DNA from 3 places in the Burkholderia sp. BC1 genome. Region 2 is predicted to be linked to each of the others. Evidence: predicted binding sites of a transcription regulator. Region 2 holds the regulator's gene; each other region holds the start of a gene.
The links. Region 2 encodes FliA, which starts transcription of late flagellar genes. Its sites were predicted from a motif close to CTAAAGTTTNNNNNNNNNNNGCCGNTA; they were not measured.

Region 1: ACSHSS_RS15850 (DUF4088 family protein) is a predicted target of FliA. The motif match lies at 1,414-1,440, and genes of this name have one in related genera.
Region 3: fliS (flagellar export chaperone FliS) is a predicted target of FliA. The motif match lies at 1,415-1,441, and genes of this name have one in related genera.

The regions. Positions count from the first base shown of each region.
Region 1 covers NZ_JBQYLP010000028.1:51,133-54,400, reverse strand. The annotation lists gene ACSHSS_RS15855 (hypothetical protein) at 1-402, shown strand, start outside; gene ACSHSS_RS15850 (DUF4088 family protein) at 526-1,302, opposite strand; gene ACSHSS_RS15845 (AzlD domain-containing protein) at 1,483-1,821, opposite strand; gene ACSHSS_RS15840 (AzlC family ABC transporter permease) at 1,818-2,585, opposite strand; gene ACSHSS_RS15835 (AraC family transcriptional regulator) at 2,723-3,268, opposite strand, start outside.
Region 2 covers NZ_JBQYLP010000029.1:52,148-55,415, reverse strand. The annotation lists gene flhF (flagellar biosynthesis protein FlhF) at 1-379, shown strand, start outside; gene ACSHSS_RS16340 (MinD/ParA family ATP-binding protein) at 372-1,193, shown strand; gene ACSHSS_RS16335 (RNA polymerase sigma factor FliA) at 1,216-1,950, shown strand; S-adenosyl-L-homocysteine riboswitch at 2,121-2,235, shown strand; gene ahcY (adenosylhomocysteinase) at 2,267-3,268, shown strand, end outside.
Region 3 covers NZ_JBQYLP010000001.1:125,781-129,048, reverse strand. The annotation lists gene fliF (flagellar basal-body MS-ring/collar protein FliF) at 1-721, opposite strand, end outside; gene fliE (flagellar hook-basal body complex protein FliE) at 970-1,314, shown strand; gene fliS (flagellar export chaperone FliS) at 1,518-1,952, shown strand; gene ACSHSS_RS00640 (flagellar protein FliT) at 1,949-2,281, shown strand; gene fliK (flagellar hook-length control protein FliK) at 2,360-3,268, shown strand, end outside.

The sequences.
Region 1 (3,268 bases), on a different contig from region 2:
TCGGCTGCCTTTGCCCAGACGGGTACGGCTGCGCAGGGCACGGCCGGCGCTGGCGCGCAGACGCAGGCGCCGGGCGCCGGAATGGGGGCGGCTGCAGGTGCCGGCGTAGGGACGGGCGCAGGTACCGGCACAGGCACCGGCGCTGCGGCAGGTACGCAGGGCGGCGCCGGCATGAGCGGGTCGGGTAACGCGGTCGGCGGTGCGACGGATTCGGTCGGCGCAGCGGCGAACGGCGCGAACGACACGACCGGGTCGGCCGTTCATTCGACGAAGAAGCACATGAAGCACACCGCGAAGTCGGCCAAGCATCGCGCGGGCTCGACGAACTCGAAGGTCGGCGATGCGGCAACCGAAGGCGCCGGCGTTCAGGGCGGTGCGTCGGCGGGCGCCGGCTCGCAGTAAGCCGGCGATCGCGGCTCGCCGCGCGGCGCTCGTCCCTGACGGCGCGCCGTGACGGCGCTCACCGGGCGGCCCGGTTCGCGTCGATGCGGACCGGGCCGCCCGTTTCGTTGGCGAGGCGCGAACTCAGGGCCGGCGCTGGCCGTGCTCCGGCCCCTGCGCGGGCCGCGCGGCGGCCGGCGTGAACACGCTGCGCAGCCACGCGGCGAGCCGCGCGAAGATGTCGTACGGCTCGTCGACGAAGATTTCCGGTTTCAGCAGCCGCAGGTATTCCATGATCTGCTGTGCTTCCTGCTTCTGGAACGAACCGTGCGAGAGGCCGAGCCGCAACAGCCCGCGCAGTTCGCCGAGCTTGTCGCGCGCGGCGCTGCCGACGCTCATCTCGCACGCGAGCTTCGCTTCGTAGATCCGCTGCCGCAGCGATTCCGCGAGCCGCCAGGCGGGCGTCTGCATCATCTCCTCGAGCGTGCGGATGTCGTGCACCGCGCCTTTGATCTGCGCGGCGAGCGGGTCGACCATCGACGCGTCGGCCTGCGCTTCCGCGACGATCGCCTTCGCCCAGTCGCGGCAGGCCTTCGCGAGCTCGTCCGGCGTCCACTCGGCGCGCGATGCGAATCCGAAACCGTATTCGCCGGCCTGCCGCATCAGGATCGCGACGACGTCCGGAAATTCCTTGTCGAGCGTGCGCTTCGCCCAGGCGTACTGGCCGCCTTCGAGCATGCGCTGCACCGCGTGCTCGGTCAGCGGCGTCATGTTGTCGAGCAGCTTCGCGCGCAGGAAATCCTCGAACGACGGCGTCGCGAAATGCGGGTCGAGTTTCAGCGATACGCGCAGGAACGCATCGTAGTCCTTGCGCAGCGACGCGACGGTGTCGTCCTTCAGGGAAAGGGTGATCTGGCCCATGAATCGTCTCGATGGCGGCCCACGCGCGCGGCGGCCGACGCGGCTGCCGCTGCCGGCGCTGCGTCGACGGGCCGGTTCGTGCGGAGGCCGATGGCGGGTCTTCACCCGCTATATCGACACGTACGGCGAAAACTTGAGCGCGTCGCGTCGAACGCGCGATCGCGCGCGCCGGCGCGGCCGCTAGGCGCCCGCCCAGTGCGGCAGCACGATGCCTTGCCAGACGAAGAACACGGCCAGGCCGACCGCGATCGTCACGAGCGGGCGGCGCGTGGTCGCCGACACGAGCACCGCGGCCAGCGCGCCGACGAGCTGCGGGTTGCGCCACGTCAGCTCGGCCGCACGGCCGTGCGGCGACACCGTCATCGGCACGATGATCGCGGTCAGCACGGTGACGGGGACGAAGCCGAGCGCCGTGCGCACGAGCGGCGGGAAGGTCAGCCGCTCGCCGAACAGGAACAGCGTCGTGCGGATCGCGTAGGTAATGACGGCCATCCCGAGGATCAGCAGCGCGTAGCTCACGATGCGGCCTCCGAGCGCGAGCCGGCCCGCGTGCGCTCGTGCCGCAGCGTCAGCAGCACGCCGATCGCGACGCCGACCGCGACCGCGCCGAGCAGTCCGAGCTTGTACGGCCATCCTTGCCAGAAATACGCGAGCGTGCCGGCCGTTGCGGCCGCCGCGAGATAGCGCAGCGTGCCGAGCTGCGGGACGACGATCGCGATGAAGGTCGCCGCCATCGCGAAGTCGAGGCCGAGCGACTGCAGGCCCGGGAACGCGGCGCCGAAGCCGATGCCGGCGAGCGTCCATACCTGCCAGTTCAGGTACATCGCGAGCCCGGAGCCGAAGAAGTAGTGGGGGCCGATCGCGCCGGGCGGGAAATGCCGGTAGTGCGCGTACGCGACGGCGAACACTTCGTCGGTCATCAGCGCGCCGAGCGTCGCGCGCCAGCGCAGCGGCAGATGCGCGACGTACGGCGCGAGCGTCGCGCTATAGAGCAGATGGCGCAGGTTCACGATGAACGTCGTCGCGAGCACGACGACGAAGCTCGCGCTGCCGGCGATCAGGCCGAGCGCGATGAACTGCGCGGAGCCGGCGAAGACGGCGAGCGACATCAGCGCGCCGTGCCAGGCGGCGAGCGGGCCGCCGCTGACGAGCGTGCCGAAGATCACGCCGAACGGCGCGGCGCCGATCATCATCGGGATCGTGTCGCGCGCGCCGTCGAGCCATTCGTTGAGCGGCCGGCGTGCGGCCGGGCGCGGTGTCGGGGATGCGGGTGGTGTCTCCATGTCGGCGAGGATAGCGGTCGTGCGCGCGGCCGGCTTGTACGTTCTTGCGCCGGCGCGCTCGCGTGCGGGCGCAACGGCCGTGCCCGCAGTCGTCGAGCGAGTGCGACCATGAAGAGGCGAGGCGGCCGGCCGCGCGTTTACCGCGCCTGCCAGCGTCCCGGCGGCACGCCGAACATCCGCTTGAAATGCCGCGTGAAGTGGCTCTGGTCGACGAAACCGCTGGCGGCCGCGACGTCGGCGACCGGTACGCCGGCGCGCAGCGGCGCGAGCGCGCGCTGCAGCCGCAGCTGGTTGCGCCACGCATGCGGCGGCATCCCGGTCGCGCGCGTGAACAGGCGCGCCGCGTGAAACGGCGACAGCCCGGCCGCCTGCGCGACCTCGTCGAGCGTGACGGTGGCCGTCAGATCGGCCGCGAGCCGCTCGCGCATCACGTCGACGCGCGGTTCGTCGGCGGCGAGCGGGGCGGGGCGCGGCCGCGTGTCCGCGTGCCGCACGATCAGCGTCGACAGCGCGTCGAGCATCGCCGTTTCCGCGGCGAGCGGATCGTAGGCGCGTGCGGCGTGGGGCGGCCGTACGTCGGTGTCCTCGCTGTAGCCGGCCCACGCGTCGCGCGCACGCGCGGCTGCCGTGCTGCCGGCTTCCATCATCCGGTGCGCGCACGCGAGGCGCGCGGCGAGATCGGC
Region 2 (3,268 bases):
CGACACGCTCAACGAAGTCGTGCAGGCCTATCGCAGCGCCGGCGACCGCGCCGATCTCGCCGGGCCGGACCTGGCCGGGCCTGACCTGGCCGGGCCTGACCTCGCCGGCTGCATCCTGACGAAGCTCGACGAGGCGACGCATCTCGGCGGCGCGCTCGACACCGTGATCCGCTACAAGCTGCCCGTGCACTACGTGTCGACCGGCCAGAAGGTGCCGGAAAACCTGTACGTCGCGACTACGCGCTTCCTGCTGAAGAGCGCGTTCTGCGTGCCGCGCGACGGCTCGCCGTTCGTCCCGCAGGACGACGACATGCCGCTGCTGCTGTCCGCGCTGACCGCCCGTGCGGCCGCCGATCTGCACGAGGTGCGATTTGGATAAACGAACGATCGACCAGGCCGAAGGACTGCGGCGCCTGCTGGCCGGGCGCGGGTCGCGCATCGTCGCGGTGACGGGCGGGCCGACCGGCGTCGGCTGCACGTCGACCGTCGTGAACGTCGCCGCCGCGCTCGCGGCGCTCGGCAAGGACGTGCTCGTCGTCGACGAGCGCGCGGACGTGCATTCGGCCGCCGCGACGCTCGCCGGCGCATGGCTGCGAGACGGCGAGCGCACGCGCGTCGCGGCCGGTTTCTGGCTGTGCGCGAGCGCGCAGGCCGCGCGTGCCGGCTACGGCGATGCGCAGCTGAGCGCCTTCGTCGACGGCCCGGCCGACATCGTGCTGATCGACGCGCAGCTCGGCGCCGACGGCACGCTCTCGACGCTCGCGCGCGAAGCGCACGACGTGCTGATCGTCACGCGCGTGGCCGCGCACGCGATCACCGAAGCGTACGCGTGCATGAAGCGGCTGCATTTCGCGCACGCGACCGCGCAATTCCGCGTGCTCGTGAACCACGTCGGCAGCCATGCCGATGCGAAGACCGCGTTCGACAACCTCGCGGGCGTCGCGAGCCGCTACCTGACCGTGTCGATCGCCGATGCCGGTTGCGTGAGCGCCGATCCGCTCGTCGAGCACGCGCGTGCGCTGACGCGCTGTACGGTCGACGCGTTTCCGTCGTCGCCCGCCGCGCGCGACTACCGAAAGATCGCGGCCGACCTGCTGTACTGGCCGATGCGCCCGCGTGCGGGCACGGGTGCCGCGCGCGAGCTGCGCGGCGGGCAGCCGTCGTACCGGACGGGCGCGGCGCACGCCGCATGAGCGTCACCGGAAGGAGAGAGCCATGATGTACAACGCTCAGGGAAAGATCTCGCAGGCCGACGTGCTCGCGCAGTACGCGCCGCTCGTGCGCCGTCTCGGGCTGCAGCTCGTCGCGAAGATGCCGGCGAGCGTCGATCTCGACGACCTGATCCAGGCCGGCATGATCGGGCTGATGGATGCGGCCGGCCGCTACAAGGAAGACCAGGGCGCGCAGTTCGAGACGTACGCGACGCAGCGGATCCGCGGCGCGATGCTCGACGAGCTGCGCAGCAACGACTGGCTGCCGCGCAGCCTGCGCAAGACTTCGCGTGAAGTCGAACTCGCGGTGCACCAGGTCGAGCAGCGGCTCGGCCGCGCCGCGAGCGAGGCCGAGATCGCGCAGCACCTGAACATGCCGCTCGACGAATACCAGGCGATGCTGCAGGACCTGCACGGCAGCCAGCTCATCTACTACGAGGATTTCGACCGCGCGGCCGACGACGAGCCGTTCCTCGACCGCTATCGCGTCGATCACGCCGATCCGTTGTCGGCGCTGCTCGACGAGCATCTGCGCGGTGCGCTCGTCGAGGCGATCGAGCGGCTGCCCGAGCGCGAGAAGCTGCTGATGTCGCTCTACTACGAGCGCGGACTGAATCTGCGCGAGATCGGCGCCGTGCTCGAGGTCAGCGAATCGCGCGTGTGCCAGCTGCACAGCCAGGCGGTCGCGCGATTGCGCGCGCGGCTGCGCGAGCAGGCGTGGGTCGGCGCGGAAAGCTGAAGCGCCTGCGGGCGGCGGCGCGGCGCATCGCGCCGTTCGCGAGCATCGCGACACGGACCGCCGCGCGCATCTCGATAAAGGGGCGCGCTTCGCGCCGCGGGCCCGCGCCGACGACGATCGACGCGGCCGACACAAGAAATTTCCGTCGCGATTTGCTACAATCGCAGCCGTTTTCCGAGGAGCGTTGCGACGGACCTTCTGCGTCCGCCAGGCTCGGAAGGCTTCACCAGGCAGCCGTGCGGCGACATTCGCGCCGGCCCGCCTCCTGAACGGCGCTCACGTCATCAATTTCTAGAACTTTTTTAGAAAGGAGGGCGTGATGAGCGCCGTTATCGATTCGAAAGCTTCCCAGGATTACGTCGTCGCCGACATGGCACTTGCCGGCTGGGGCCGCAAGGAGCTGAACATTGCCGAGACCGAAATGCCGGGCCTCGTGCAGATCCGCGACGAATACAAGGCGCAGCAGCCGCTGAAGGGCGCGCGCATCGCCGGTTCGCTGCACATGACGATCCAGACCGGCGTGCTGATCGAGACGCTGAAGGCGCTCGGCGCCGACGTGCGCTGGGCTTCGTGCAACATCTTCTCGACGCAGGACCACGCGGCTGCCGCGATCGTCGAAGCCGGCACGCCGGTGTTCGCGTTCAAGGGCGAATCGCTCGACGAATACTGGGAGTTCTCGCACCGCATCTTCGAATGGCCGAACGGCGAATTCGCGAACATGATCCTCGACGACGGCGGCGATGCGACGCTGCTGCTGATCCTCGGCGCGAAGGCCGAGAAGGATCGCTCGGTGATCGCGAAGCCGACCAACGAGGAAGAAGTCGCGCTGTACAAGTCGATCGCGCGCCACCTCGACATCGACGCGAACTGGTACTCGAAGCGCCTCGCGCACATCAAGGGCGTGACCGAAGAAACGACGACCGGCGTGCACCGCCTGTACCAGATGGAAAAGGACGGCCGCCTGCCGTTCCCGGCGTTCAACGTGAACGACTCCGTCACGAAGTCGAAGTTCGACAACCTGTACGGCTGCCGCGAGTCGCTCGTCGACGGCATCAAGCGTGCGACCGACGTGATGATCGCGGGCAAGGTCGCGGTGGTCGCGGGCTACGGCGACGTGGGCAAGGGCTGCGCGCAGTCGCTGCGCGGCCTCGGCGCGACCGTGTGGGTCACCGAGATCGATCCGATCTGCGCGCTGCAGGCGGCGATGGAAGGCTACCGCGTCGTGACGATGGAATACGCGGCCGACAAGGCCGACATCTTCGTGACCGCGACCGGCAACTATCACGTGATCACGCACGATCACATGAAGGCGATGCGC
Region 3 (3,268 bases), on a different contig from region 2:
GCATGTCGGGCACGCCGGACGACACCATCCGCGTGATCGCCTGCACCTGGCCTTCGTCGAGCACGCGCCCCGGGTACAGATCGACGAACACCGACGCGCTCGGCGCCTCGCGATCGCGGACGAATACGGACGGCTTCGGAATCGCGAGATGCACGCGCGCGCCGCGCACGGCGTTGATCGACTCGATCGTGCGCTGCAGCTCGCCTTCGAGCGCGCGCTGGTAATTGACCTGTTCGGCGAACTGGCTGATCCCGAACTTCTGGTTGTCCATCAGCTCGAAGCCGACCGCGCCGCCCTTCGGCAGCCCGAGCGCCGCGAGCTTGAGCCGCGTTTCGTGCACCTGGGCCGCCGGCACGAGGATCGCGCCGCCGGCGTCGGCGAACTTGTAGGGCACGTTGGCCTGCTGCAGCGCGGCGATGATCGCGCCGCCGTCGCGGTCGGACAGGTTGCTGTACAGCACGCGATAGTCGGGCGCCCGGCTCCACAGCACGAGCGCCGTGACGACCGCGACCGCGAACGCGACGGCGATCAGGAACGGCAGCTTCGGATTGCCCTTCATCCGCGCGATGCCCGGAATGCGTTCCGCGAAGCCGCCGAGCCCGAAATCCGCGCCCGCGCCGCCCGCGCCCGGCAGCGCGGCGGCCGCGGCGGCGCCGGGCGCCGGGCTGGCGAGGCCCGCGCGGGCATCGGGATTGATCAGCGAATTGGCCTGCGAATCCATGCGTCGAGGTTCTCCGGAGCGGGACGACTGAGCCGCTCGGACGAGCGGGCGGACAATGACACGATGCGATTATCGGTATCCGCGCCCGGTCTCGATCGACCGAAAAGAGCCGGGTTTCCCCCGTACTTTCGCGGCTTTGCCGCACGGTGCGCTGCTATTCTTTTTCGCGATCCGGGATGGTGCGGCGATTGCGCACGCGCGGATCGCCCGGTGCGGCCGGGTCATTTCTTTCTATGTCTGGGGACAGCATGACTGCGAACGTCAGCGGAATCGGTTCGGTGTTGCAACAGATGCAGGCGATGGCCGCGCAGGCGTCGGGCGGCGTCGCGAGCCCGGCGGCCGCGCTCGCCGGCTCGGGCGCGGCGACGGCCGGCACGTTCGCGAGCGCGATGAAGGCCTCGCTCGACAAGATCAGCGGCGACCAGCAGCGCGCGCTCGGCGAAGCGCAGGCGTTCGAGGTCGGCGCGGCGAACGTGTCGCTGAACGACGTGATGGTCGACATGCAGAAGGCCAATATCGGTTTCCAGTTCGGGCTGCAGGTCCGCAACAAGCTCGTGAGCGCTTACAACGACATCATGCAGATGTCGGTGTGACGCGCGGGCCGCTGCCCCGCCTTCGTCGCCGGCCGCCGCGCCGGCCCGCGGCCGTGCCGCGGGGCCCGCTGCGCCGCGCACCGCTCGCCGCGCCGCGCACCTAAAGCTTTCCCGTTCCTTTCCGATAACTCAGGGAGAAAACCGCGCCGTGCGACGCACGGCAGCGGCTCCCGTCATAGCCAAGCATCAACAAGGAGAAGCGCATGTTTTCCCCAGGACACGCTGGAGCCAATGCCTACGCGCGTGTCGGCGTCGAGACCGGGGTGATGGGCGCCTCACCGCACCGGCTGATCGCGATGCTCTATCAGGGCGCGCGCCAGGCCGTCGCGCTCGCGCGCATGCATCTGCAGCAGGGCAACGTGCCGGCGCGCGGCGACGCGATCGGCAAGGCGATCCGCATCGTCGAAAGCGGCCTGCAGGCCGCGCTGAACCGCGAGGCGGGCGGCGAGATCGCCGCGCGCCTCGACGCGCTGTACGCGTATATCGGCCGGCGGCTGCTCGAAGCGAACGCGCAGGCGAGCGACGCGATGCTGGTCGAGATCGACGGACTGCTCGCGACGCTCGAGGAAGCATGGACCGGCATCGGCCCCGAAGTCGCGCGGATGGCCGCGCAGCAGACGGGCGATATGCCGAGATGAATCGCAAGGCCGACTACTTCGCACGCTACGAGGCGCTCGCGGCCGTATCGGGCCGGATGCTGCGCGCGGCGCGCGGCGCCGACTGGCATGCGCTGTCGGGGCTGCAGGACGAGTATCTGCGGCTCGTCGATGCGCTGAAGGAGGCCGAGCGGGACATCGCGCTCGACGAATCGGAACTGGGCCGCAAGCTCGCGCTGATCCGCCGGATCCTCGCGGACGACGCGGCGATCCGCGATCTCGCGAGCCCCGAAGTCGCGCGGCTGTCCGCGCTGTTCGAGACGCGGCGTTCGACCAAGGTATTGACCGAGCTCTACCGCACGCGCGGCTAGAGTCCGTATTCCGGGGCAGCGCGGCGGCCTCGTTCCCGGAGTGCGCAACGATGTGGCCGAGGTGAGCAGGCTCCGATCATGACCGGTATCGACTCCGTTGCGGCCGCGCTGCTCGCGAGCCGTCTCGATAGCCTGCTGACCGGCGGCGTAGCGTCGGCGGCCGCCGGCGGTGCGGCGGCGCAGGTCGGCACGCCGGGCGCCGGCGTCGCGCCGTCGTCCGAGGCGGGCGGCGCGCTGCCGCAGCCGCCGGCTGCCTCCACGCAGACCGCGCTGTCCGATGTCGCGCGCGTGCTCGACGCGATCGCGCGCACGGGCGGCGATGCCACGCCTGCCGTCGTGGGCCGCATGCCGCTCGTACCCGATCCGGCGGCGCTGTTCGCCGCGGCGGCGGATGGCGCCGCCGGGCAGTCCGGGCATGCGGCCGTTGCGTCCGCCTCGGGCGCCGCGAAGGCCTCTGCCGCCGAAGCCGCACCTCCATCGCTCGCCGGCGCATTGCGGGCGGCGCTCGCGCAGGCCGTCGGCGAAAGCGGCCTCTTCTACGAATCCCATCTCGCGCAGTGGTTCGCCGGCCAGCGGCCACTCGCGGCGCTGCTGCGCGAGCCGCAGGCGCGCATCGCGATCGCGCAGACGTCGGCCGATCCGGACGCCGCGCCGGACGACGATGCGCTCGATGCCTTGCTCACGCCGCGCCTGTCGCTGCCGTCCGCGCGTGCGGCGGTGCAGCCGGGCGCCGTTGCGTCGGGCGCCGCTGCGTCGGGCGGCGCGCGCCCGGCCGGGTCCGCGCCGGAACCGATGCCGGGCGCTCAGCCGCATCCGCCGCTCGCGCGCGCGGCGGCGGACGCCACCGATCCCCTGCACGAACTCGCCGACTGGCGCGCGTCGGTTGCGCGTCCGGCCGACGCCGCAGCGCCGTCCGACGCGGCGCCGCCGACGCCCGTGCATCCGGCGGCCGTGCCGATCGTCCGGCAGCAACTCGACACGCTCGCG